2 regions of the Eubacterium sp. CAG:161 genome follow, and region 2 is predicted to be linked to the other one. Evidence: a T-box and tRNA genes for the amino acid it is inferred to sense, from the RefSeq annotation. Region 2 holds a T-box; the other holds one or more tRNA genes.
The links. A T-box is a leader RNA that pairs with one kind of tRNA and senses whether it is charged. The one in region 2 lies ahead of thrS (threonine--tRNA ligase), so its partner is inferred to be a tRNA-Thr.

Region 1: it encodes a tRNA-Thr, which carries the amino acid that the T-box ahead of thrS (threonine--tRNA ligase) is inferred to sense. The anticodon was not compared.

What each region holds. Positions count from the first base shown of each region.
Region 1 is NZ_HF991874.1:336,638-341,639, reverse strand. Features, by position in the region: gene ilvC (ketol-acid reductoisomerase) at 1-1,001, opposite strand, end outside; gene ilvN (acetolactate synthase small subunit) at 1,068-1,550, opposite strand; tRNA gene Q5O30_RS11630 (tRNA-Thr) at 1,743-1,815, shown strand; gene Q5O30_RS11625 (ketopantoate reductase family protein) at 1,916-2,830, opposite strand; gene hflX (GTPase HflX) at 2,903-4,135, opposite strand; partial or broken gene Q5O30_RS11615 (MATE family efflux transporter) at 4,145-5,002, opposite strand, start outside.
Region 2 is NZ_HF991865.1:13,880-34,676, forward strand. Features, by position in the region: partial or broken gene Q5O30_RS06005 (hypothetical protein) at 1-1,435, shown strand, start outside; gene rpmB (50S ribosomal protein L28) at 1,946-2,131, shown strand; gene Q5O30_RS06015 (Asp23/Gls24 family envelope stress response protein) at 2,373-2,732, shown strand; gene Q5O30_RS06020 (DAK2 domain-containing protein) at 2,762-4,438, shown strand; gene Q5O30_RS06025 (DUF6106 family protein) at 4,465-4,959, shown strand; gene guaB (IMP dehydrogenase) at 5,056-6,510, shown strand; gene Q5O30_RS06035 (hypothetical protein) at 6,645-7,778, shown strand; gene Q5O30_RS06040 (Ig-like domain-containing protein) at 7,995-9,083, shown strand; T-box leader at 9,178-9,374, shown strand; gene thrS (threonine--tRNA ligase) at 9,451-11,412, shown strand; gene Q5O30_RS06050 (DUF1540 domain-containing protein) at 11,488-11,805, shown strand; gene infC (translation initiation factor IF-3) at 12,088-12,582, shown strand; gene rpmI (50S ribosomal protein L35) at 12,614-12,811, shown strand; gene rplT (50S ribosomal protein L20) at 12,875-13,231, shown strand; gene Q5O30_RS06070 (ABC transporter ATP-binding protein) at 13,449-14,510, shown strand; gene Q5O30_RS06075 (Gldg family protein) at 14,510-16,795, shown strand; gene Q5O30_RS06080 (DUF4340 domain-containing protein) at 16,795-17,445, shown strand; tRNA gene Q5O30_RS06085 (tRNA-Leu) at 17,629-17,713, opposite strand; tRNA gene Q5O30_RS06090 (tRNA-Leu) at 17,779-17,863, opposite strand; gene Q5O30_RS06095 (deoxyguanosinetriphosphate triphosphohydrolase) at 18,187-19,194, shown strand; gene dnaG (DNA primase) at 19,216-20,797, shown strand, end outside.

The DNA.
Region 1 (5,002 bases), on a different contig from region 2:
TAAAGCTTTCTGATCTGTTCTCCGACTTTTTCTGATGGATGTTCTGATGCTTTCTTTCTCATCATCTTGAAGTGTACCTGACGTCCTGCAGGTGACATATCAAGTAAGAATTCCTTAGCAAATGAACCGTCCTGAATGTCTGAAAGAATCTGCTTCATAGCCTTCTTTGTATCTTCTGTTACAATCTTAGGTCCTGTTATATAATCACCATATTCAGCTGTGTTTGAAATTGAATATCTCATTCCTGCGAATCCTGACTGATAAATTAAGTCAACGATTAACTTCATTTCATGAATACATTCAAAGTATGCATTTCTTGGATCATATCCTGCTTCACATAATGTTTCAAAACCAGCCTGCATTAATGCACAAACACCACCACAAAGTACTGCCTGCTCACCGAATAAGTCTGTTTCTGTTTCTGTTCTGAATGTTGTTTCAAGAACACCTGCTCTTGCTCCGCCAATTCCTAAAGCATATGCAAGTGCTAAATCTAAAGCCTTACCTGTAGCATCCTGTTCAACAGCTACTAAACAAGGAGTACCCTTGCCTGCCTGATATTCTGAACGAACTGTATGTCCCGGTGCCTTAGGAGCGATCATAGTTACATCTACATCCTTTGGAGGATTAATACATCCGTAATGAATGTTGAAACCATGAGCAAACATAAGCATATTTCCAGCTTCAAGGTTTGGCTCAATATCCTTCTTATACATATCAGCCTGAAGTTCATCATTAATAAGAATCATAATAATGTCAGCCTTCTTAGCTGCTTCTGCTGCTGTAAATACTTCAAATCCCTGCTTCTCAGCCTTAGCCCATGACTTACTTCCTTCATATAAACCAATAATGACATTGCATCCTGATTCCTTTAAGTTTAAAGCATGTGCGTGTCCCTGGCTACCATAGCCGATAATTGCAATTGTCTTACCATCTAATAATGAAAGATTGCAATCCTCCTGATAATAGATTTTTGCTTCTGACATAATTGTCGCCTCCATTTGTAAAATATTTATTATTTTATAAAGAATGTAATGTAAATATTAATTCTCTATATATAAACTACACTATTTAATTCCTCTTGCAAGACCTGTGATACCTGTTCTTACTAATTCTAAAATCTCATAATCTTCAAGAAGACTTAAAAATGCAGAAAGCTTTGACTGGCTTCCTGTAATCTCAATCATAACACTGTCCTTTGCCACATCAACAATATTAGCCCTGAAAATTTCAGTCACGGATATAATCTGCTGTCTCTGTGCAGGAGTAGTCTTTATCTTTACAAGAATAAGTTCCCTTGTAACTGAATTATTAAGTTCTAAAACATCAACTCTTCTGACATCCTCTAACTTTGTAATCTGCTTAACAATCTGTTCTAATATAGCATCATCACCTGTTACTACAATAGTCATTCTGGAATATTTAGGATTTTCAGTCTCTCCAACTGTTAAACTGTCAATGTTATATCCTCTTCTGCTAAACAAACCGGCAATTCTGTTAAGAACACCTGATGTGTTATCTACTAAAACCGATAATACCTTTTTATTCATATGTACATCCTCTTTTCTCAGATTTAATGCTCGTATAATCATAACACATATATTTTTACGTTTCAATATTTAGTGAAAATATTTTATTAATAAAATTTCATACATTCAACGAATTATGCAATTATGACATTACTAAAATATGTTATTGTAAAATTCATTAGAATATGTTATTATTTTTAAGTCGTATGACAGGCTGCCATGGCTCAGGAGGTAGAGCGTCGCCTTGGTAAGGCGGAGGCCACGGGTTCAAATCCCGTTGGCAGCTTTATTTTTTTGCCTTTTTTTAAGGTTCTCATCATATTTGAATCATTTGTGTTGCATTTCGTGTTGTATAAAATTAGAAACACCATATTGATATTCCTTTTTTATTTATTTTCCAATACACGTATTCCATGATAAAACATTTCATTTATCGGAGTAGGCACATTAAGCTCTTTACCCATTTTTACCACATTACCTGCAAACATATCTATTTCCGTTTTCTTCCCTGCTTCTAAATCCTGAAGGGTTGATGGTTTGTTCTTTTCAGGTATTGTAACTACAGTTTTGTTTTGTGCCTCTATTTCCTTTTCCCCTAAATCAATTCCTTTTTTTCCGGCAATTGCAGCCACCTCTCTCATGGCATTTATTCTAATCCAGTTTGCATTATCATCAGTTCTAAAAGCACCAAAAGGTATACCTAAAAGGGCACAGGTCATATTTTCTCCAATATTGCACATATATTTAAACCAGATTCCCTTTAACATATCTTCCTCAATGGAGTAGGGAATATCAGCCTTATCAAAAACCTCTTTTACCGCCAAAACCCTGTCTGTATACTGGTGATTTTCTTTCTCACCAAAGTGAATTTTTCCCCAATATGGATCAAAATCAGCCTTGCCATCCTTCATAACTACTGACATTCTCATAAATGAATATAAAACATGCTCATTTCCAAATTCTTTTATCAGACGTTCCTCACTGTCAACCCCATTTAAAAGTGACAAAATAAGGGTATTTTTCCCTACCTGATTTCTAATATCCTCGGTAGCCTGCTCTAAGGAATATCCCTTAACGCCAATTATTATTAAATCGGCCTCATCTCCCATTACATCAGGAGTAATTATTGGGAATTTATAATTTATTCCATTTACGGTGACACCTTTGTTTTCTAATCTTTCTTTTCTTTCACCATTGGCAATAACCCTAAAGTTTTCACCATAAGTTTCATATAATCTCGGTGCAAAAAATACTCCCATGGCTCCTAATCCGATTAAAGATATTTTTTCTATATGTTTCATTACAATGCCTCCTGTCCTTCTCTTTAATTGCTTCTTTTGTAGTCATTGTTATGCCTTTCGTTTCTGATATGTCTATATTCTGTCCATAATTTGCGAAGGTACATATGCCTTAAGATGTATTCCATCTTCTTTATATTCCTCGCTAAGTACCTGACCGTATTTTCTGATTATTCCTATTTTTCCTGCTTCTGAATAATCGTATACCTTTTCCACCATTACACGCATGGATTTCAAAGCTACCTCTATTGCGTCATTTATTTCATTTAATCCGATATTTTTCTTTATTGCAGCACTAACTGTGTAATCAGCATTAAAATCCCTTAAAACTGGCTTTTCTTCTACCTTATCTATTTTGTTAAATACCGTAATGATTATTTTATCTTTTACTTCAAGATTTTTTAGTGTTTCATAAACTGCATGGACATTTTTATCCATAGAAGGATTTGAACAGTCCACCACATGAATAATTATATCTGAATACTTTGCCTCTTCTAAGGTACTTCTGAAAGCATCTATTAAGTGATGAGGCAATTTTCTTATAAATCCGACTGTATCTGTCAGTAAAACCTCCTGACCGTTAGGAAGCTTATAATTTCTCGTTGTAGGATCAAGAGTTGCAAAAAGCTTGTCTTCCTCTAGCACATTTGCCGCTGTTAAAGTATTAAGTAGTGTAGACTTTCCGGCGTTGGTATATCCCACTATGGCAACCACCGGAACAGGATTGTCCTGTCTTTTAGCCCTTGTAACCTGTCTGTGGCTTTCCATATTTCTAACCTGTTCCTTTAGCTGGGATATTCTGTTTCTGATAAGACGTCTGTCTACCTCTAATTTCTTTTCTCCCGGGCCTCTTGTTCCTATTCCGCCACCCTGTCTTGAAAGATTTCTCATTCCAATAAGTCTTGTGGAACGATATCTAAGCTGTGCTAACTCTACCTGGATTTTTCCCTCGGCACTTTTTGCCCTTCCTGCAAAAATATCAAGAATTATAAGAGTTCTGTCCATTACCTTAACATCTAATTCATCTTCAAGATTCTTATATTGTGCAGGAGATAATTCATCATCACATACTATGGCATCTGCCTCTGTTTCCCATATTAAATCCTTTATTTCCTGAACCTTTCCTGAACCTACATAGGTAGTGTTATTAATGTGGTCTAAATTTTGGATAACTCTTCCCACAACCAATGCACCTGCTGTATTAACCAGCTCCTCCAGTTCATCTAAAGATTCCATTGCGTCATCTTCATTTCCTGTTGCCACGGCAACTAAAATTATTTTTTCCGTATTTTCTGCGGTTTCGTACATAAACGCTCCTTAAATATCATTTTTTACTATGTTAATATTTTTCCATTTGCCTTTTTTATACCTTATAAGGCTAAACAGTCCGTTTAAAAGCCATGTTATTCCCGTAGCATAGAATACTCCGTAGTTTCCCATGAAAGGTATAAGGGTAAGAGGATATGCAAAACCTACACGTCCTATACACTCCACAATTCCGGTAAACAGTGAAAATATTGCATCTCCGGCACCATTTAACACATTTCTGGTGGTATATATCATTCCCAAAAATATGTAAAAACAGCTTGTTATTCTAAGTCCGTCAACAGCCTGTTTCATAACCGTAGGGTCTTTTCCGAATATGGAAACAATCTGCGGTGTAAATATCCAGAATAAAAGCATTATGCTAATTGCAAATATTGTGGTAATGGTTGTTGCCGTGTTAAATCCTTTTTTTACCCTGTCAATTTTTCCGGCTCCAAGATTTTGTCCCGTATATGTAGATACTGCTGCCCCCATAGACATAAATGGCTGCTGGATAAGGGTTTCAATTCTTGATACTACCGTAAAAGCCGTGGTAAAATCTGCTCCATAGCTGTTTACAATTGCCTGTAAAACAATTAATGAAAAAGCAATAAGTGCATTTTGCAATGCTACCGGAATACCCAGTCTCATGCTTTTTCTAATTATCATATTATTGATTTTGAAATTTTCTCTTTTAATTCTAAAATATGAATTACTTTTATAAGCATATATTATACATGTTATTGCTGAAATAAACTGCGAAAACGCTGTGGCAACACCTGCTCCCACTACTCCCCAGTTATACACCAGCACAAAAATAAGATCTAATATAACATTAAGAATGCTGGCAAATATCAAAAAGATCAAAGG
Region 2 (20,797 bases):
TACAACATCAGAGGTTCAGGCATATGGAGTACCACAGACATTTTATGCATCAGGTGATGTTTCAATGACCGTTAATGATGAAAGTGTTGGGGTATTTAAAACAAGAGTTTATGAAGAAGATAAGAGAATAGGAACATACGCAAATAATAATCCGGTGACATTTGGTAATGTGGCAATATTTGATTATAAAGGAGATGCCAGTGTACGAATAAAGGTTAATCGCACAGATATAAATTCTGTAACAATAAGACCAACAAGAAAGGGATTATCAGCTGCACAGGAAACTAAGGATGGAGCGACATATATAACCATCAATATGAAGGAAGGGCAGCAGGGACAGTATAGCATTGAATTTAACGGTAGTTATAAAGGTGCAAACAGCATAATGCTTTTTGCACAGGATATTCTTAATAAACCGGATAATGTTTGGAAAACTATTAGCTCATATGAGAAAACAGATGACCTTGTTGTACCGGAAGGTAAAATTCTTTGGATTGAAGGTGGAGCTGTCTTAAACGGATATGTTCATTGTATGAATAATTCTAAGATAATAGGAAGAGGAATAATTACCCAAAATAACTGGGGCCCTTGGGGAGGCAATAACAGAAGAAATCCGGTAAGTGTTGGATATGAACCGGTTTATTATGATGGAAATACACCAAAGAATAACGGAAAAGGTGGAACAGAATTAGGAAGTAGCAATGTTCAGGTTATTGGTATTTCAATTCTTGACCCTACAGGATGGGCTGTAAATATAAGAAACAGCAATAATGTATTATTTAAAGACGTAAATGTGGTATCAGCAAGATCTAATGGTGATGGAATTACTATACAGTCATCGTATAACGTATTTTTAGATGGATGTTTTGTAAGATCATCTGATGACTCTATAGTTGTAAAGAACTATGATAATATTAATGCTCATGACATTAGAGTTGAAGATTGTACTGTATGGAATGACATAGCACAGTGTTTGGAAATCGGATATGAAACGGATATGGGTGGTGCCGGCAGTAGTAGGTGCGAAGCCGGATATAAAAATGAAGATGCAAAGATTTATAATGTCTTGTTTAAAAACATTGATGTTGTTCATAGATTCCATAAGGGAGTTGCAACTATTCATAATGGTGATAATATACCTATTTACCATATAGCGTATGATGGAGTATATGTTGATCATAAGGCAAAGGGAACTGATAATGGTGGAGATGGAAATGATATTGATATTGAAGCATATGCAGTAAACAGAAGTGATTTAAGTTGGACACATAACTGGCATGATGTATCGGGAAATACTATTAGTGATGTGTGGTACACCAATGTTAATGTTGAAGGAGGTAATGCAACTGTAGGCAATGTACAGATTGATAAGGCTCATTGGGGTGAAACTATATCTGATGATTTCTTAAGTTGGAAAACACTGAATTTTAATTAACATATTTATTATAAGGATTACTTTAGAGTAATTGAAGTTTTAGAGGGGCTGGCATTGTCGGACCCTCTATAGCTTTATTAGCCATTATTTTTTTTGTATTTTCTTTATCAAACTAGATGATAGTATAAAAATCTTCATGAAGAACATTCAAACTATACTCTTAAAGTACCTCTTCACATATTTTTTCAAACTATGCTATCAAAAGAGTTGTCTTTTCAAAAATTATAGTTATCTTAAAAGCGTAACAATACAATATGCATCATATGATAGTTACGCAAGAATACAAAAATGTATATAGTTTAAAACAGCCTAACAACAAAATATATGTAATACAATAAATGTAAGATGTAAATAAAAAACTGTGATGTGAGGATTGCAAGTGGATTCTAATTCTCGTTGCAAAACTTTTTTTAGAAAATACTTGCAATTTGTATCTGGTTTTGATAAAATGTCCTTTGTGTCAGGTCAATGAAGTAGTTTGACCTAATTTTTACAAAGGGAGGTGCGATTATGGCTAAATGTAGTATTTGCGGTAAAGGTGCTCATTTTGGTAACGCTGTGAGCCATTCACACAGACGTTCAAATAAAATGTGGAAATCAAACGTAAAGTCTGTTAAAGTTAAGACTGAAGGCGGAGCAAAGAAAATGTATGTTTGCACATCTTGTTTAAAATCAGGAAAAGTAGAAAGAGCGTAGTATAGATTTTAAACTATGCATAAATAGAAGAAGGAGCGGATAAGAGATTGAATCTTTATGTCTGCTCTTTCTTTGTATAGGAATGCATTACAAAAGATTGTGTTGCTGTAGCTTTCTATAAAAATGGCTTTCATTTTCATGTTAAAGATAGTATAATAATTTAAGTTACGGAAACAACAATATTGAATTGCAATATTGTATAGAATAAATTAAATGATACTACTATTTACGGAGGTAATATATGAAAGGAAAAATGAACACGGATTTAGGACAGATACTTATAAGCCCTGAAGTTATTGCAAAATATGCCGGTGAAACAGCATACGAGTGTTTTGGTATAGTAGGAATGGCTATGGTAAGCGTTAAGGATGGTCTTGTAAGACTATTAAAGAAAGACAGTTCCACTAAGGGAATTAACGTTGTTATTGATGAAAATAATGAAATTACAATAGATTTTCACATTATAGTTGCATATGGTGTTAATATTGCAACTATAGCTGATAATATTATATCCAGCGTGAAATATAAGATAGAAGAATTTACCGGAATGAAGGTAAAGAAAGTTAATATATATGTTGAAGGTGTAAGAACAATAGACTAATTACGTCTTACCCTCAGGAGGATAAAAATTTGGGAATTAAAGTTATTGATGCAAAGACTTTGCAGAAGATGTTTATAGCCGGTGCCAAGAACCTTGAAGCAAAAAAGGAATGGATTAATGAACTAAATGTTTTTCCGGTTCCAGACGGAGATACCGGAACTAATATGACTTTGACTATTATGTCAGCAGCAAAGGAAGTTGGTGGAATTACAGAGCCTACCATGGAAAATATGGCGAAGGCAATTTCTACAGGTTCACTTAGAGGTGCAAGAGGTAACTCAGGAGTTATATTGTCACAGCTTTTCAGAGGATTTACCAGAGAAATTAAGAAGTACGAAGAAATTAACACCGAGGTACTTTCAAGAGCATGCGTTAAGGCGGTTGAGACAGCTTACAAGGCAGTTATGAAACCTAAGGAAGGAACTATTCTTACAGTAGCTAAAGGCATGGCTGATAAGGCATGTGAAATGCTGGGTGAAACTGATGACTTGACAGTTGTTATTGATGAAATTATAAAGCATGGTGATTATGTTTTAAGCCAGACACCTGAAATGTTACCGGTTTTGAAACAGGCAGGAGTAGTTGATTCAGGCGGACAGGGTCTTATGACAGTGTTAAAGGGGGCATATGATGCATTCCTTGGCAAAGAAGTTGATTATACTCTTGATGAGGTATCTGCGCCATCAGGCATTAATAAAGACGATATACCTATGGAAGAGGCAGATATCAAGTTTGGATATTGTACAGAGTTTATCATTAATTTAGATAAGCCTATGTCTGATGAAACGGAAAAGTCCTTCAAGGAATTTTTAGAGTCGATTGGTGATTCAATTGTTCTTGTGGCTGATGATGAGATTGTAAAGGTACATGTTCATACAAACCAGCCTGGTGAAGCCTTTACCAGAGCTTTGACATATGGTTCATTATCAAGAATGAAAATTGATAATATGCGTGAGGAGCATCACGAGAGACTTATTAAGAATGCTGAGAAGCTTGCTGAACAGCAGAAGGCAGAAGAAGAAAAGAAAAAGACAGATGAACCAAAGAAGAAATATGGCTTTATTGCAGTATCAGTAGGAGAAGGTTTAGATGAAATCTTTAAGGGATTAAATGTTGATTACATTATTTCCGGTGGACAGACTATGAACCCTAGCACGGAAGATATTTTAAATGCTGTAGAAAAGGTCAATGCAGAAACAATTTTTGTTTTACCAAATAACAAAAACATTATTCTTGCTGCAAATCAGGCTGAAAGCCTTGTGGAGGATAAGAATGTTATAGTTATTCCTTCAAAGACTATTCCTCAGGGAATTTCAGCAATGATAGGTTTTGTTGAGGATAATTCAGCAGAAGACAATAAAGAAGCTATGACTGACAGTATGTCTTATGTTAAAACAGGTGAAATCACATATGCCGTAAGAGACACGGTTATTGATGATAAAGAAATTAGAGAAGGAAATATCATGGGTATCGGCGATGAAGGAATCCTGTCAGTTGGTGATGATATTACAGCAACAACTGTTGATATGATTAAGAAAATGCAGGATGAAGATTCTGAAATCGTAAGTATTTACTATGGTGAAGGTGTCACGGAAGATGAAGCACAAACTTTGGCATCCAAGCTTTCCGAAGAATTACCTGATTTAGAAGTTGAAGTATATTCAGGTGGACAGCCGGTTTACTATTATATAGCATCAGTTGAATAAACAGCGGTGAGATTACGGAGGAAAATATGGACGAAGTATTTGTGGAACAGATTGTAAAGAAAAAAATAAGTATTTCCGGTATTTTAATGAGGGCGATTGCTATTATTTTTGTACTTGCAGGTATATTTAGTATGCTGATTATTGGTGCATTAGGACTTACCATCACAGCATTGCTTATTTATGTAACATACATTATTTGGGGATATACCAGCGTGGAATACGAGTATTCTTTTTTAAATGGCGAGTTATCCATTGACAAGATTATGGGTCAGAGAAAGAGAAAGACAATTGCATGCTATGATATTAAAAATGCTGAAATTGTAGCTCCTTCAATGTCTGATGAAGTTGTGAGCAAAATTAATAATACGATTACGAAAGATTATTCAACAAGATGCAGAAACGCTAATCTCTATTCTATGATTGTTAATGATTCAGATGGACGTAAGCAGGTTATATTTGAACCAAACGAAAAAGTATTAGATGCTATGTATCATGTTAAGCCGAGTATCGTAAAAAAATAAATTTTTTAGGAAACCATTTTGTCATTGACAAAGTGGTTTTCCGGTGTTAGTATTTTCAACAATAAATTCATATTAAACTATTAGGAGGAAAAATCAGTGGGTAAAATTATTGGTGAAGGAATTACATTTGATGATGTGTTATTAGTACCTCAGTATTCAGAGGTGACACCTAACATGGTAGACCTTACTACACATCTTACTAAAAAAATCAAATTGAATATTCCTATGATGAGTGCAGGAATGGACACAGTTACAGAATACAGAATGGCTATTGCTATGGCGAGACAGGGTGGTATTGGAATCATCCACAAGAACATGACTATTGAACAGCAGGCTGATGAAGTTGACAAGGTTAAGCGTTCTGAGAATGGTGTTATAACAGATCCATTCTATTTAACACCGGAGCACACATTAAAAGACGCCAATGATTTAATGGCAAAATTCAGAATTTCAGGTGTTCCTATTGTTGTAGGAAGAAAGTTAGTTGGAATTATTACTAACCGTGACTTGAAATTTGAAACTGATGAAAATAAATTAATTAAAGAGTCTATGACATCAGACGGACTTATTACTGCAAAGGAAGGAGTTACTCTTGAAGAGGCAAAAGCTATTTTAGCTAAGTCAAGAAAGGAAAAACTTCCAATTGTAGATGATGATTTTAATCTTAAAGGTCTTATTACAATTAAGGATATTGAAAAGCAGATTAAGTATCCTCTTTCAGCTAAGGATGAGCAGGGTAGACTTTTATGTGGTGCTGCTGTAGGTATCACAGCTAATGTAATGGAAAGAGTTAAAGCTTTGGTAGAAGCAAAGGTTGACGCTATTGTTATTGATTCAGCTCATGGACATTCAGCTAATATCTTTAAGACATTAAAGATGATTAAGGCAGAATATCCGGATCTTCAGGTAATAGCAGGAAATGTTGCTACAGGAGCTGCTACAAGAGATTTAATTGAAGCAGGAGCAGATGCAGTTAAGGTTGGCATCGGACCTGGCTCTATTTGTACAACACGAGTTGTTGCAGGTATTGGTGTACCACAGGTTACAGCTATTATGGACTGCTACGAGGTAGCGAAGGAATATGGTGTTCCTATTATTGCAGACGGTGGTATTAAGTTCTCAGGTGATATTGTTAAGGCTATTGCTGCAGGTGGTAGCGTATGTATGATGGGTTCAATGTTTGCAGGATGTGATGAAGCACCTGGAGATTTTGAATTATTCCAGGGACGTAAATACAAGGTATACAGAGGCATGGGAAGTATTGCTGCTATGGAAAATGGTAGCAAGGACAGATATTTCCAGACAAATGCGAAGAAGTTAGTTCCTGAAGGCGTTGAAGGACGAGTTGCATACAAGGGAAGTCTTGAAGATACTGTATTCCAGCTTATGGGTGGTTTACGTTCAGGTATGGGATATTGTGGAGCTAAGGATATTGAGACACTTAAGGAAACAGGCAAATTCGTTAAGATTTCAGCTGCATCCCTTAAGGAAAGTCATCCACATGATATTCATATTACAAAGGAAGCACCAAACTACACTACAGAAGTTTAATGTGAAAAAAATATGAAAAAGGTGTATTAATTTAATAATATATGATAGAATACAAAGGGTCTTTTAGGATAAGGATCCTTTGTATTTTTTTTACAAAGAATTAATTTAATAAAATACCAAAAGGAGATAATGTAGTGGAAGAAAACAATATTAATAATGTTAATGACAGCATTGAGGATAATGCAAAAACGGATAAAAAGAAAATAAGTCCGGCGAAGCTTATTGTTCCTATTATCATTGTGGTTATATTAGCTGTATTTGCCGATGTAGTTTACTGGGCGAAGGTTATTAAACCAAAGAGTGATATTAATAAGGAAGTCGGCTATAATACGGAAGAATACATAAAGTTAGGTCAGGTAAAAGGCATAGAGGATGAAATTTCGCAGGAAGAATGGGACGAAAATCTTGCTGATGAAACTAACGAATATGATGTGGTTGACAGAGCTGCAAAGGAAACAGATCAGGTAGATGTGGACATTGTAGCGTATATAGACAATAAAAAAGTTGACGATTTATCTATGAAAGAAGCATCTTTTTATATTGGTAAAAATGATGATGCTGCGGATAAAAAGGTATATGACAAGCTTATTGGAACAAAGGCAGGACAAAAGCTATCCTTAGAAGTAAGTGGCGATGAAGCAAAGGAATTAGCAGGTTCTGTTGAGGATTATTCAGGTAAAAAAGTTAAATTGGAAATTAAGGTAAGAGATGTATCTGAATTAGTTGTTAATAAGGTTACTGATAAGTGGGTTAAGGAAAATTTAGAAGATTTATATGGTGTTACAACTGCTAAAGAACTTTATGAATGGGAAAAGCAGTACATTATAGAATCAAATCTTAAAGAACGTTTGTGGAAGAAGGTTGTAGATAATGCAACTATGAGTGGATATCCGGCTGATTTGTATAATGATATTGTAGCAGAGCTTGACGGACATATAGAGGCTGAGGCTAAAGATGAAGGCATATCTGTTGAGGAATATAAGAAACAGTATCAGTATACAGATGAAAAGTTAGATGAAGAGTATACTTATAATGTAAAGTCAGAACTCGTTATGTGGCAGTTAGTTAAGGATTTGGGACTTGAAGCTTCAGATGATGAAATTGAAGAAATGTATGAGAATGAATATGAGGAAGTTAATCTTGACAGTGTAGAGGAAATGAAGAAACTTTACACCAAAGATGAAATGAAAGAAGCTGTTTTGTTAGACAAGGCACAGCAATATGTATTTGATAATGCAAAAATAAGCTACAATTACAAAATAAAATAATGTATTTTTAAGGATGCACTTTCTATAATGCTAATTTGCACTATCGAAAGTGCATTTTAATTATCAATAAAACAATAAAGAATAATAAAAAACAATAAGGATTTGTTTACAAAAACAATACAAAATGCTAAAGTTAGTCTAGAAGAAATGATCGGATAGACTAATTTTTTGGCTTTATTGATGTCTGCACAGGTTTACATCGAAAAGAGGAAAAATATGAAAAAGAGTATTTTTAGTTATAACAAGAGGGGTGCGAAAACTATCTTAATGCTTATGATATGGATTATGTCATTTGCTTTCATTTGTTTCGGTGATGTTAGTGTAGTGCAGGCTAAAGCAAGATTGAATTATTCATGGATAACCATGACGGAAGGTTATTCAATAAAACTGAAAGTTACAGGAACAAAGAAGAAAGCAAAGTGGTACAGTTCAAATAAAAAAGTTGCAAAGGTAAGCAATAAGGGTGTAGTTTACGGTAAGAAAGCTGGAAAAGCAACAGTTACTGCCAAGGTTGGTGGTAAAAAGTTAAAATGTAGTGTTAAAGTTAAAAAGATACCTAAAAAGGTAGTTAAAGTGGTTGAATATAAAGACACAACATTTAGCGTTTCGGAAGTTCATATAAATCTTTATGGTGTAACATATAAAGATGAAAAATCTGTAATTTCAGATACACAGAATGGAACCTTTACATTAGAACTATTAAATAGTAGTGGAAGTATTACATGGAGTTCAAATAATGAAAAAATTGCAACTGTTAGTAATGGAGTAATAACAGCAAAGGCAGTAGGTAGTTGTACAGTTATGGCAAAGTGTGGTGGTAAAACGTTTAAATGTCCGGTCACGGTAACTAATTATAGCAATATAGATCAGGTTTATAATCAGAGGAATATTTACATAATGCTTAGCCTTGTTAATAAAGACAGAGTTAAGACAAAGGTAAAGCCGTTACTTTTAAAAAGTGAAGTTACAAAGGTGGCTGATATACGTGCAAAGGAAGCTGCCAAGATATTTGCTCACACAAGACCTAATGGGTCAGCTTATAAGACAGCATACGGAGATGTGGGATTTAAAATTGGAAGTGCCATTGGCGAAAATCTGTCATACAATCTTGATGCGGCAAGTAAAAGGGCGAAGATTGTGAATATGGCATACAAGAATCTTTATGCTTCTAAAGGGCACAGACAGAATATGTTAAGCAGGGATTTTACATATATTGGTATAAGCAGCTATACAAAAGAATATGTAAATCAGTGGAATACTACATGTGTAGAAACGTATTTTGCTCAGGAATTTTATACTAAATAGTTGGTATATTAAAAAAGAAAAATAATGAAAAAATGGCATTATTTTTTAGATTATTCAGGTTGACAACATCGGTTAAGGTGTTATAATGAAAATTGTTAAAACGATGACGAGGACAGTAGGTTATCCGGAGGGTAACAGAGAGAGGCACCATGGTTGGAAGTGTCTTACAGAAGGGTAATTGAAGACTACCTCTGAGTGGCTCTAATCAAGCACGGTGATTCCGTTATAATCGTAATGAGAGGCCAATTTATTTGGCAATCAGGGTGGAACCGCGTATATTACGTCCCTGTTTATGGAAACATAAACAGGGGCTTTTTTTATTACCTATTTATGTTTCAAAAAATAAATGGATAAGGAGACCAGGAAAATGAAAATTACTTTAAAAGACGGCTCAGTAAAAGAATATGCAGAGGCAATGACAGTTAATGATATTGCTTATGACATTGCAGGAGGATTAGGAAGAGCAGCTTGCGCAGGAGAAGTTGACGGAGAAGTTGTTGATTTAAGAACAACTATTGACAAGGATTGTACATTGAATATTCTTACATTTAAGGATGAAGCTGGAAAGGCAGCTTACAGACATACAACATCACATGTGTTAGCAGAAGCTGTAAAGAATTTATATCCTGATGCAAAACTTGCCATTGGACCATCAATTGATGATGGATTTTATTATGATTTTGACAGTGAACCATTTTCAAGGGAAGATTTAGACAAGATTGAAGCCGAAATGAAAAAAATCATTAAAAAAGGTGCTAAACTTGAGAGATTTACACTTCCCCGTGAAGATGCAATTAAATACATGGAAGATAGAAATGAACCATATAAGGTAGAACTTATTAAGGATTTACCGGAAGATTCAGTTATTTCATTCTATAGTCAGGGTGAATTTGTTGATTTATGTGCAGGACCACACCTTATGTCTACAAAGGGAATTAAGGCATTTAAGCTTACTTCATCATCTATGGCATATTGGAGAGGTGATGCAAATAAGGCAAGACTTCAGAGGATTTATGGAACAGCCTTTGACAGCAAGGATGAACTTAACGGCTATCTTGAAAAGTTAGAAGATGCTAAGAACCGTGATCACAATAAGTTAGGTCGTGAAATGGAATTATTTACAACTGTTGATGTAATTGGACAGGGACTTCCTCTTTTAATGCCTAAGGGAGAAAAAATGGTTCAGAAGCTCCAGAGATGGATTGAGGATTTAGAGGATAACGAGTGGGGATATGTTCGTACAAAGACACCACTTATGGCGAAATCAGATTTATATCGTATTTCAGGACATTGGGATCATTATAAAGAGGGCATGTTTGTTTTAGGAGATGAAGAGAATGATAAAGAAGTTTTTGCCCTTCGTCCTATGACATGTCCGTTCCAGTATTATGTATATAAGGCAAGTCAGAAGAGCTACAGAGATCTTCCTTGCAGATACGGTGAAACATCTACATTGTTTAGAAATGAAGATTCAGGTGAAATGCACGGACTTACAAGAGTTCGTCAGTTTACTATTTCAGAAGGACATTTAATTGTTCGTCCGGATCAGATGGTACAGGAATTTAAGAATTGTATAGCCCTTGCTCAGTATTGTCTCCAGACATTAGGATTAGAGGAGGATGTAACATATCATCTTTCAAAATGGGATCCTGAAAATAAGGATAAGTATATTGGTGAACCGGAAGTTTGGAACGAAACAGAACAGGATATCAGAGATGTTTTAACAGAACTTAATATTCCTTTTGTAGAAGACGTGGGAGAAGCTGCATTCTACGGACCAAAGGTTGATATTAATGCAAAGAATGTATACGGCAAGGAAGATACAATGATTACAATACAGTGGGATGCATTGTTAGCTGAACAGTTTGATATGTACTATATTGATGAAAAAGGTGATAAGGTCAGACCTTACATTATTCATAGAACTTCTATCGGATGTTATGAAAGAACATTGGCATGGCTTATTGAAAAATATGCCGGAAAGTTCCCAACATGGCTTTGTCCTGAACAGGTTAGAGTTCTTCCTATTTCAGAAAAATATGAGGAATACGCTCAGTCTGTAGCAAAAGCATTAAAGGCAAGACACATTGATGTTACAGTTGATTCACGTTCTGAAAAAATCGGATATAAGATTCGTGAAGCAAGACTTGATAAACTTCCATATATGCTTGTGGTTGGACAGCAGGAAGAAGCAGATGGTACTGTATCAGTTAGAAGCAGATTTGCAGGAGATGAGGGTGTTAAGAGTTTAGATACTTTTATTGAGCAGATTTGTAAGGAAATTGATACTAAAGAAATCAGAAAAGTTGAGATGGAAGAAAGCAAATAGTTTTGAATAATTAATAATAAAAAATCCACAATATTAGTATCGGTTTTTACCGAAATTAATATTGTGGAGGTTATTATGACAAAGTTAAATTGTACTGTTAAAAATTGTTACTATAACAAGGAGTCAATGTGCTGTAGAGATGGCATTAAAGTAGGAGGTACAGATGCAACAGTTACAGATGCAACCTACTGTGGTGATTTTAGGGAAGCGGGAGATAACTTTTCTTCTAAGTGTGACTGTGGACCTGAAGGATCAGTTGATGTAAGATGCGATGCAGTAAGATGCACATTTAACGATAACTGTAAATGTCATGCATCCCAGATTACCATTGATGGAAATGGTGCAACACATCAGAGCCAGACAGAATGTGGAAGCTTTGAATGTACATGCTAAGCATTACCTTTGGTGATGAACGTATGTTACGGAAAATTTAATAAAATAAAATATATATAAACTCTTGACATTTAAAAGTGATGATGGTAGTATACTAATGTTGTGAAATCAAGCAGGGTATCCACCCTCACCCAGACGCATTAGGCGAGTCGAGGTTTATATGTGGTAATGATTTTTATTTATCACTTCTTTTGTATTTTAGTGGATAATCTGTTTGGATTATCCACTTTTTTGTTTTGAAAATGAAAAATAATTTGGAGGTGCAATACTATTAGCGAATTAATGATTAACGGACAGATTAGAGATAAAGAAGTTCGTGTTATTGGAACAAATGGAGAGCAGTTAGGCGTTATGTCTGCAAGAGATGCACAGAAGTTAGCAGACGAAGCTGAACTTGATTTAATAAAGATTGCTCCAAAGGCTCAGCCACCTGTATGTAAAATAATGGATTATGGTAAGTTTCGTTATGAACAGCAGAAGAGAGAGAAAGAAGCCAAGAAGAAACAACATGTTGTTGAAACAAAGGAAATCAGACTTTCACCTAACGTTGAAATCAATGATTTAAAAACTAAGGCAAATAATGCCAGAAAGTTTATTGAAAAAGGCGATAAGGTAAAGGTTACTCTTCGTTTTAGAGGAAGAGAGATGGCTCATATTAGTAGTAGTGCACATGTTTTGGATGACTTTGCAAAAATGTTAGAAGACATTGCGCAGGTTAGCAAAGCGGCAAAATTAGAAGGCAGAAACATGACAATGTTTTTAGAAAAAAAGCGTTAAGCTTTAGATGATTATTAAGGAGGAATAAGACATGCCAAAAATTAAGACAAGCAGAGCAGCTGCAAAACGTTTCAAAAAGACAGGTACAGGAAAGCTTAAAAGAAATAAAGCTTACAAATCACATATTTTAACTAAAAAATCAGCTAAGAGAAAGAGAAATCTTAGAAAAGCAACTACAGCTGATGCTACAAACGTAAAGAACATGAAGAAAATTTTACCTTATCTGTAATTATTTCAGATTAGAAGGTGAATTGGAACAGTGCATTTTAATCTAGTGTAGGAGGAAATAGAAATGGCAAGAATTAAAGGCGGAATGAACGCTAAAAAGAAACATAATAGAGTATTAAAGCTCGCTAAAGGTTATAGAGGAGCTAGATCAAAACAGTATAGAGTAGCGAAGCAGTCAGTTATGAGAGCTTTGACAAGCGCATATGCAGGAAGAAAGCAGAAGAAGAGACAGTTCAGACAGTTATGGATTGCAAGAATTAATGCTGCTGCAAGAATTAACGGACTTTCATACAGCAAGTTTATGTATGGACTTAAGTTAGCAGGCGTTGAAATGAACAGAAAGATGTTAGCTGAAATGGCAGTTAATGATGCAGAAGGATTTGCAAAGTTAGTTGAAACAGCTAAAGAAAAATTAGCATAATATATTTTTTAATTATATATTCTAATTAATAAAAAGGCTTAAAGTGATTAATGGTCACTTTAGGTCTTTTTTTATTATAGTAAAATTATTTTATGTAACATTGGTCACAAATTAAACACAAAATAAACTAATTTAAAACACAAATTTTACTAATTTAAAACACATTATAAAAATATAATATTTATCAATGAGGTTTAAAATAGTAGGAGGCATATTAATGAGCGTTATTGAAATTGAAAATCTTGTGAAAAAATACGGCGATAACTTAGCCGTGGATAACTTGAATTTAAAAATTGAAAAGGGACGGGTATACGGGTTTTTAGGACCAAACGGAGCAGGAAAATCTACTACAATGAATATTATAACCGGTTACATAGGGGCAACCTCCGGAACGGTAAAAATTGACGGACGTGATATTTTTAAGGAACCGGAACAGGCAAAAAAGTGTGTAGGCTACCTTCCGGAAATGCCACCTCTTTATCAGGACATGACTGTAAGAGAATATTTGAAATTTGTGGCAGAACTTAAGAAGATACCTAAAGGCAAAAGAGAAAAGAATATAGAGGATGCCTTAAATATGACAAAGACTGATCAAGTGGAAAACAGGCTGATTAGAAATCTGTCAAAAGGTTATAAGCAAAGAGTGGGAATTGCTCAGGCACTAATTGGTATGCCGGAAGTAATTATTTTGGATGAACCAACAGTTGGTCTTGATCCAAAACAGATAATTGAAATCAGACAGCTTATAAAGCAGTTAGGGAAAAAACATACTGTTATATTAAGCTCTCATATTTTATCAGAGATTAGTGAGGTTTGTGATTACATATATATTATTTCCAGAGGATGTCTGGTAGCTGCCGGTAGCGAAAAGGAATTAGTTGACCAGATGGCAGGAAAAAATGTTCTTGAAATGGAGATTAAAGGCAACAAGGATGCAGTTACAGCTATGATGGGAACTGTATCAGATGTAGGAAAATATGAAATGACAAAATCTGATAAGTCAGATAATGTTAACCTTACAATTATAAGTGACAGGGAAAATGATGTACGTGAGAAAATCTTTTATGCATGTGCCAATAGCAGATTACCTATTTTAAAGATGGACTTTAAGCATAAGACTCTTGAGGACATATTTATTGAATTAACGAAGGATTATGCAGCTCCGGAAAAGAAAAAGCGCAGAATAGGTAAAAGCAAAGCTGAAAAGGAGCTTCAGGAGGATATCGACAAGGAAGTTGAAGCGTTAAATGAAATATCCCACAAGGAGGAAAATAAGTAATGATTGCAATATATAAAAGAGAGTTAAAATCTTATTTTACATCAGTTATCGCATGTTTGTTTATTGCGGTTACAACATTAGTAGCAGGTATATTTTTTGTATACTATAATTTACAAAATGGATTGACAAGTATGTATCCGGTATACCAGAGTCTCTTTATTCTGGTATTTACGGTTCCTATTCTTACAATGAAAATAATAGCAGATGAAAGAAGGCTCAAAACGGACCAGTTAATTCTTACTGCACCTGTTTCAGTTGGAAAAATTGTAATGGGAAAATTTATGGCACTAACAACGATTTTTGCCATACCGGTTCTTATAATGTGTTTATACCCGGTGATTTTGTCAAAATTCGGAAATATGCCTTTTAAGACAGCATATACTAATATTTTCGGATTATTCCTTTACGGAATTGCATTTATTGCCATTGGCATGTTTATTTCATCATTAACAGAAAGTCAGGTAATATCTGCAATATTAAGTATTGTAGTTTTACTTCTTGGCTACTTAATGGGTTCTCTTACATCCATGATTTCGTCAGATGGAAATATTCTCACAAAAATTCTTGGATGTTTTGATTTATATTCACCTATGCAGGATTTCTTAAATGGTGTAATTACTTTGTCAAATGTTGTGTACTACATATCTTTAACAGCTGTATTTTTGTTTCTTACATGCCAGTCAATTCAGAAGAGAAGATGGAATGTATCAAAGAAATTTATTGGAACGGGAATTTTCAGTACAGGTTTTATAGCTGTTGTAGTTGCATTGGTTGTTTTTGTAAACCTTATTGCAGGTACCATAACATCTAAAGAAGCATGGGCAACAGCGGATATGACATCTACATCCCTTTTCTCTATTTCAAGTGATACAATGAAAATGCTAAAGGGACTTGATAAGGATATTACCTTATATGTTATGGCTTCTAAGTCAGAAGTGGATTCTACAATTAAAAAGACATTAGCAAGATACGAAACAGCATCAAAACACATAAAAGTAGAATATAAGGATACAAACAGATACCCTAACTTCTACAAAACATACACTGATACTGCACCAACAGCCGGAAGTATTATTGTATACAACGCATCAAATAAAAAATCAAAGGTTGTTGATTACAATAACATTTATGTTACAGATAATTCAGCATATTATTCAGGTGCATCTGCATCTACAACCTATGACTGTGAAGGACAGTTAGATAGTGCGATTTCTTATGTACGTTCAAATTCTACCTATAAAATCTATCAGGTTACAGGTCATAACGAAATAGTATCAGATTCTAATAATTTTGGTACAATGGAGAATTTGAAGGATATAATTTCAAAGTATAACTGTGAAATTAAAGAAATTAACTTGTTAAGCAAATCGTCAATTTCTACTGATGAGTGTTCAGCAGTTCTTTTGCTAGGACCTGAAACAGATTACTCAAAGGATGAAGCTGATGTAATAAAGAACTACATTAAGGAAGGTGGAAATGTAATCGCCGCATTAGAGGCAAAAGCCAGTGTTGGTGTTGATAAGCCTAATTTCTATTCTATTTTAGAGGAATATAATGTTAAGGTTTATGATGGTCTTGTGGCAGAAAACGACAGTTCACGTTATGCAACCCAGTATGGCCCATTCTACGGATTTGCTGAAGGTTCTACAGGTTATGCATCAGGACTTACAAGTTATATATTTACACCATATACTATGGGATTAAAGAAGGCAGAAAGTGATGATACAAGTGCTTCATACACTGCATTAGCATCAACTTCTGACAATTCCGTATTAAAGACAAATCCATCTAATGCTACATCTTATGAGAAGGGAAAAGGTGATGTGGCAGGACCTTTTGATACAGTTGTTTCTGCCTCAAAAAAAATAACTAAGAAAACATCAGGTGACAAGAGTAGCAAGTCAGAGGAAGCAACAACAGGAAACGAAGAGACAACCGGTGAAGCTGAAACAAGCGAAGAAACAACAAATGAAGATTCATCTAATAGTGAAACAACTACATCTGTCACATCGAATCTGTTGGTATTCGGTTCAGTATATTCTCTTGCGGATACTGTAGATAATATGGTACAAAGCTCAAACACACAGATTGTAAATAATGCGTTAAAAGAATATATTAAAACGGATGTTGAAACAATATCCGTACCGGCTAAAAGCATGACTCCGGTTACACTTACAGTTACAGAGTCAGGCACAAGATTGTTCGGAATACTGATTGCAATTGTGGTACCTATTATTGTGTTATTAGCAGGAATAGCAGTATGGGTTAGAAGGAGAAGATATTAATGAAAAAACAGTTTATTCAGTTTGGCGTCATTGTGGTTGTTTTAGTTGTCTGCATTGTTGGATATTTTGTTATGAGCAGTCACTTTGACAAGAAAGAAAAAAAGGAAGAAGAAGCAGGCAAAATAGTTGCTTTTCAGTTAGATGACTACAAGGATGTAAAGAGTTTTTCTTATGTGTTAAGTAACAGTACCTTGGAAATTAAGAAAAATGACGGAAAATGGCAAATTTCAGGTCAGGAAGACGTGAAACTTAAAAAGAGTACCATTGAGTCTGAAATGCTGTCAAAACTGGCAGAAATAGACGCAGAGGATAAAATTGATAATGTAAGCAGTGAAGAAGATTATGGCTTCATAAAGTCAGGAGATGAGTTGGCCGCTGCTACAAATACAATCAAGGTTACAGACAAGGATGGAAAAGAGTATATTATATACATTGGAAACGCAAACCCGTATGATTCAACCAAATATTATATGATGGTAAAGGGCGATGACAATGTATATGTTATATCATCTGATTTAGTAACGGCTTTTTCTAAGACTGTTGATGACATGAAGGAAGAAGAAACTACAACGGTAGAGGAAACAACCACAGGAAAAGAGGCAGAAGAAACCACTTTAGGAGAAGCGGGTATAGAGAAAACAAGTGAATAAATAAGAGATAAGAGCTGTTGTGTTGGTTGCTGAAGGTACCGGCATAACAGTTTTTGTATCTATGGGCAGGCATTGTCGGCGTTTCGGAGGTAAGTATAGGCTATTGGGCTGGAGAATAGCTTTTAACAAACAAAAAATCCTTAAAAGCAGTAGTATGACACTACAACTTTTAAGGATTTTTGATGCAGTTGATGGGACTTGAACCCACACCCAGTTAACCCGGACATGAACCTGAATCATGCGCGTATGCCAATTCCGCCACAACTGCATAATTGATATTTGTTTATATACATAAAATGGAAGTCTCAAAGACTTCCATTTTGAAAAACAAAATGCGGAAGATGGGACTTGAACCCACACAAGCGCAATGCTTACAAGATCCTTAGTCTTGCTCGTCTGCCAGTTCCGACACTTCCGCATACGTTTCAAACGCAAGAAAAATAATACCATAATGCCAAGGGAGTGTCAACACTTTTTTTAAAAAAGTTAAAAAAACTTAAAAATTCCCACAAAAGCCCAAAAATAATAAAAACATATCCTAAAAACAATAGAATAAAAATTTTCTTCTAAACAGACATAACTCATCGATTTTACATCCATCAAAAATTCAAACTTTTCCATGCAACGCTCTTTCTCATTAAATTTTCAACTCTTTATTAATAATAAAATGTGTTGTATACTAAAATGTATATTGGTAGATGCGTATTGGTACCGGATATGAGCATTTTTCGGAGGTAGATTATGAATATCAGACAGAAAAATGAAGAATTGGAAAAAAAGACACTAAGTCCCTATGCAGCATTAAGTTGTGAAAGCAAGGGAAGGGACAGGTATGAGGAACCTTGTGATATAAGAACAGTATATCAAAGGGACAGAGACAGAATCATTCATTGCAAATCTTTTAGAAGATTGAAACATAAGACGCAGGTTTTTTTGTCGCCTATGGGTGATCATTACAGAACCCGTCTGACCCATACGTTAGAAGTATCCCAGATAGCAAGAACCATAGCTAAATCTCTTGATTTAAATGAAGATTTAACGGAGGCTATTGCTTTGGGACATGATTTGGGTCATACCCCTTTTGGCCATGCAGGAGAAAGAACTCTTAATGAAGTGTGTAGTTTAGGATTTAAACATTATCTTCAAAGCATACGTGTTGTGGAAATATTAGAAAACAACGGAAGAGGGTTAAATCTTACAAAAGAGGTAAGAGACGGAATTGTAAATCATAGAACCAGTGGAAATCCTTCAACTCTTGAGGGAAAGGTTGTGAGATTGTCTGATAAAATAGCTTATATTAATCATGACATTGATGATGCTGTAAGAGGAAAAATAATAAGTGAAGAAGATATTCCGCCGGTTTACAGGGAAATATTAGGAGATACTACTAAGAAGAGATTGGATAAATTAGTTCACGACATAGTGGAAAACAGCTATGAAAAAGACGATATCTTAATGTCAAAGCAGGTACATGATGCCATGATGGGACTTAGAAGTTATATGTTTAAAAGCGTGTATACTAATCCAAGGGCAAAAAGTGAGGAAACCAAAGCTACGGAGATGCTTAAAATCATGTTTGATTATTTTCTTCACAATACTGATAAGCTGCCACAGGAATTTATTTATCTGATTAATGAGCAGGGAGAAAATCCGGAACAAGTGGTTTGTGATTATATTGCAGGAATGAGCGACCAGTATTCAGTTGCCGTATTTGAAAAAATATTTGTGCCGAAATCATGGAATATGTGATAAGGCATTTAGGAGGATAAAGTGTTTTACTCAGAGGATATTATAGAACAGGTAAGAACGGAAAATGACATAGTTGATGTGATAGGGGATTACGTTAAATTACAGAAAAAAGGCAGTTCCTATTTTGGACTTTGTCCTTTTCACAATGAAAAGTCACCATCTTTTTCCGTATCACCCCATAAACAGATGTATTACTGCTTTGGATGTGGCGAAGGGGGCAACGTAATATCTTTTTTGATGAAATATGAAAATTATACATTTATTGAAGCAATGGAGGTGCTGGCTGACAGGGCAGGCATTGAGTTGCCAAAGATGGAATATTCAAAAGAAGCTAAGCAGGAAAAGGATTTAAAAACAAAAATTATTGAAATAAATACAGAAGCCGCCAAATATTATCACTATCTGTTAAAGTCAGAAAGAGGAAAGCTGGCATATAACTATCTTTCAGGGAGAAAGTTATCTGATGAAACTATATTAAGATTTGGTCTGGGATATTCTGATAAATATAGCGATAACCTTTACAAATACTTAAAAAACAAGGGTTATAATGATTCAGAATTAAAAGAGACAGGATTGTTTACCTACGACGAAAAACGTGGGGTAAATGACAAATTCTGGAATCGTGTTATGTTTCCCATAATGGATGCTAATAACAGAGTCATAGCCTTTGGAGGCCGTGTAATGGGAGATGGTAAGCCTAAATACTTAAATTCCCCGGAAACAAAGGTTTTTGACAAAAGCCGTAATCTTTATGGATTAAATGTTGCCAGAAGCTCCAGAAAGGATTATATGCTTATTTGCGAGGGATATATGGATGTTATAAGCCTTCATCAGGCAGGCTTTAATAACGCAGTGGCAGCTCTTGGAACGGCATTTACATCAAGGCATGCATCTTTAATTAAAAGATATGTTAAAGAGGTTGTTCTTACTTTTGACAGTGATGAGGCAGGAATAAAGGCGGCTCTCAGGGCAATCCCTTATTTAAGGGATGTGGGACTGTCAATTAAGGTTTTATCCATGAAACCTTATAAGGACCCTGATGAATTTATTAAGGCAATGGGAAAAGAGGCATATGAAGAGAGAATAAAAAATGCCACAAATTATTTTATTTTTCAGGTTGCCATGGAACAAAAAAAATACAATATGTCTGACCCGCAGGAAAAAACAGCATTTCATAAAAAGGTTGCTGAAATGATTCTTGATTTTAACGATGAAATTGAAAGGGAAAATTATATAGAATCTGTGTGTGAGATTTTTAAAATACCAAAGGATGGTCTCGCCAAGCTGGTAAAAAAGACCGGACTTACTTATGTAGGTAAGGAAGAAAAGGAAACCTACGAAGATTATCAGGAGAAAAAACAAAAAAAAGAAGATGCTTCTATGCAGGCTCAAAGAATACTTTTAGCTTCGGTTCTAGACAGAACGGATTGGTTTAACAAGGTGGCAAAGGTTATTTCCCCTGAGGATTTTATAGACGATTTCTACAGAAAGGTTGCTTCACTTTTTTGGGAGCAAATGGAAAATGGTGAGGCAAATCCTGCCAAAATTATGAATTATTTTACTGATGAAGCTGAACATAAAATGGTGGCAGAACTTTTCGTGT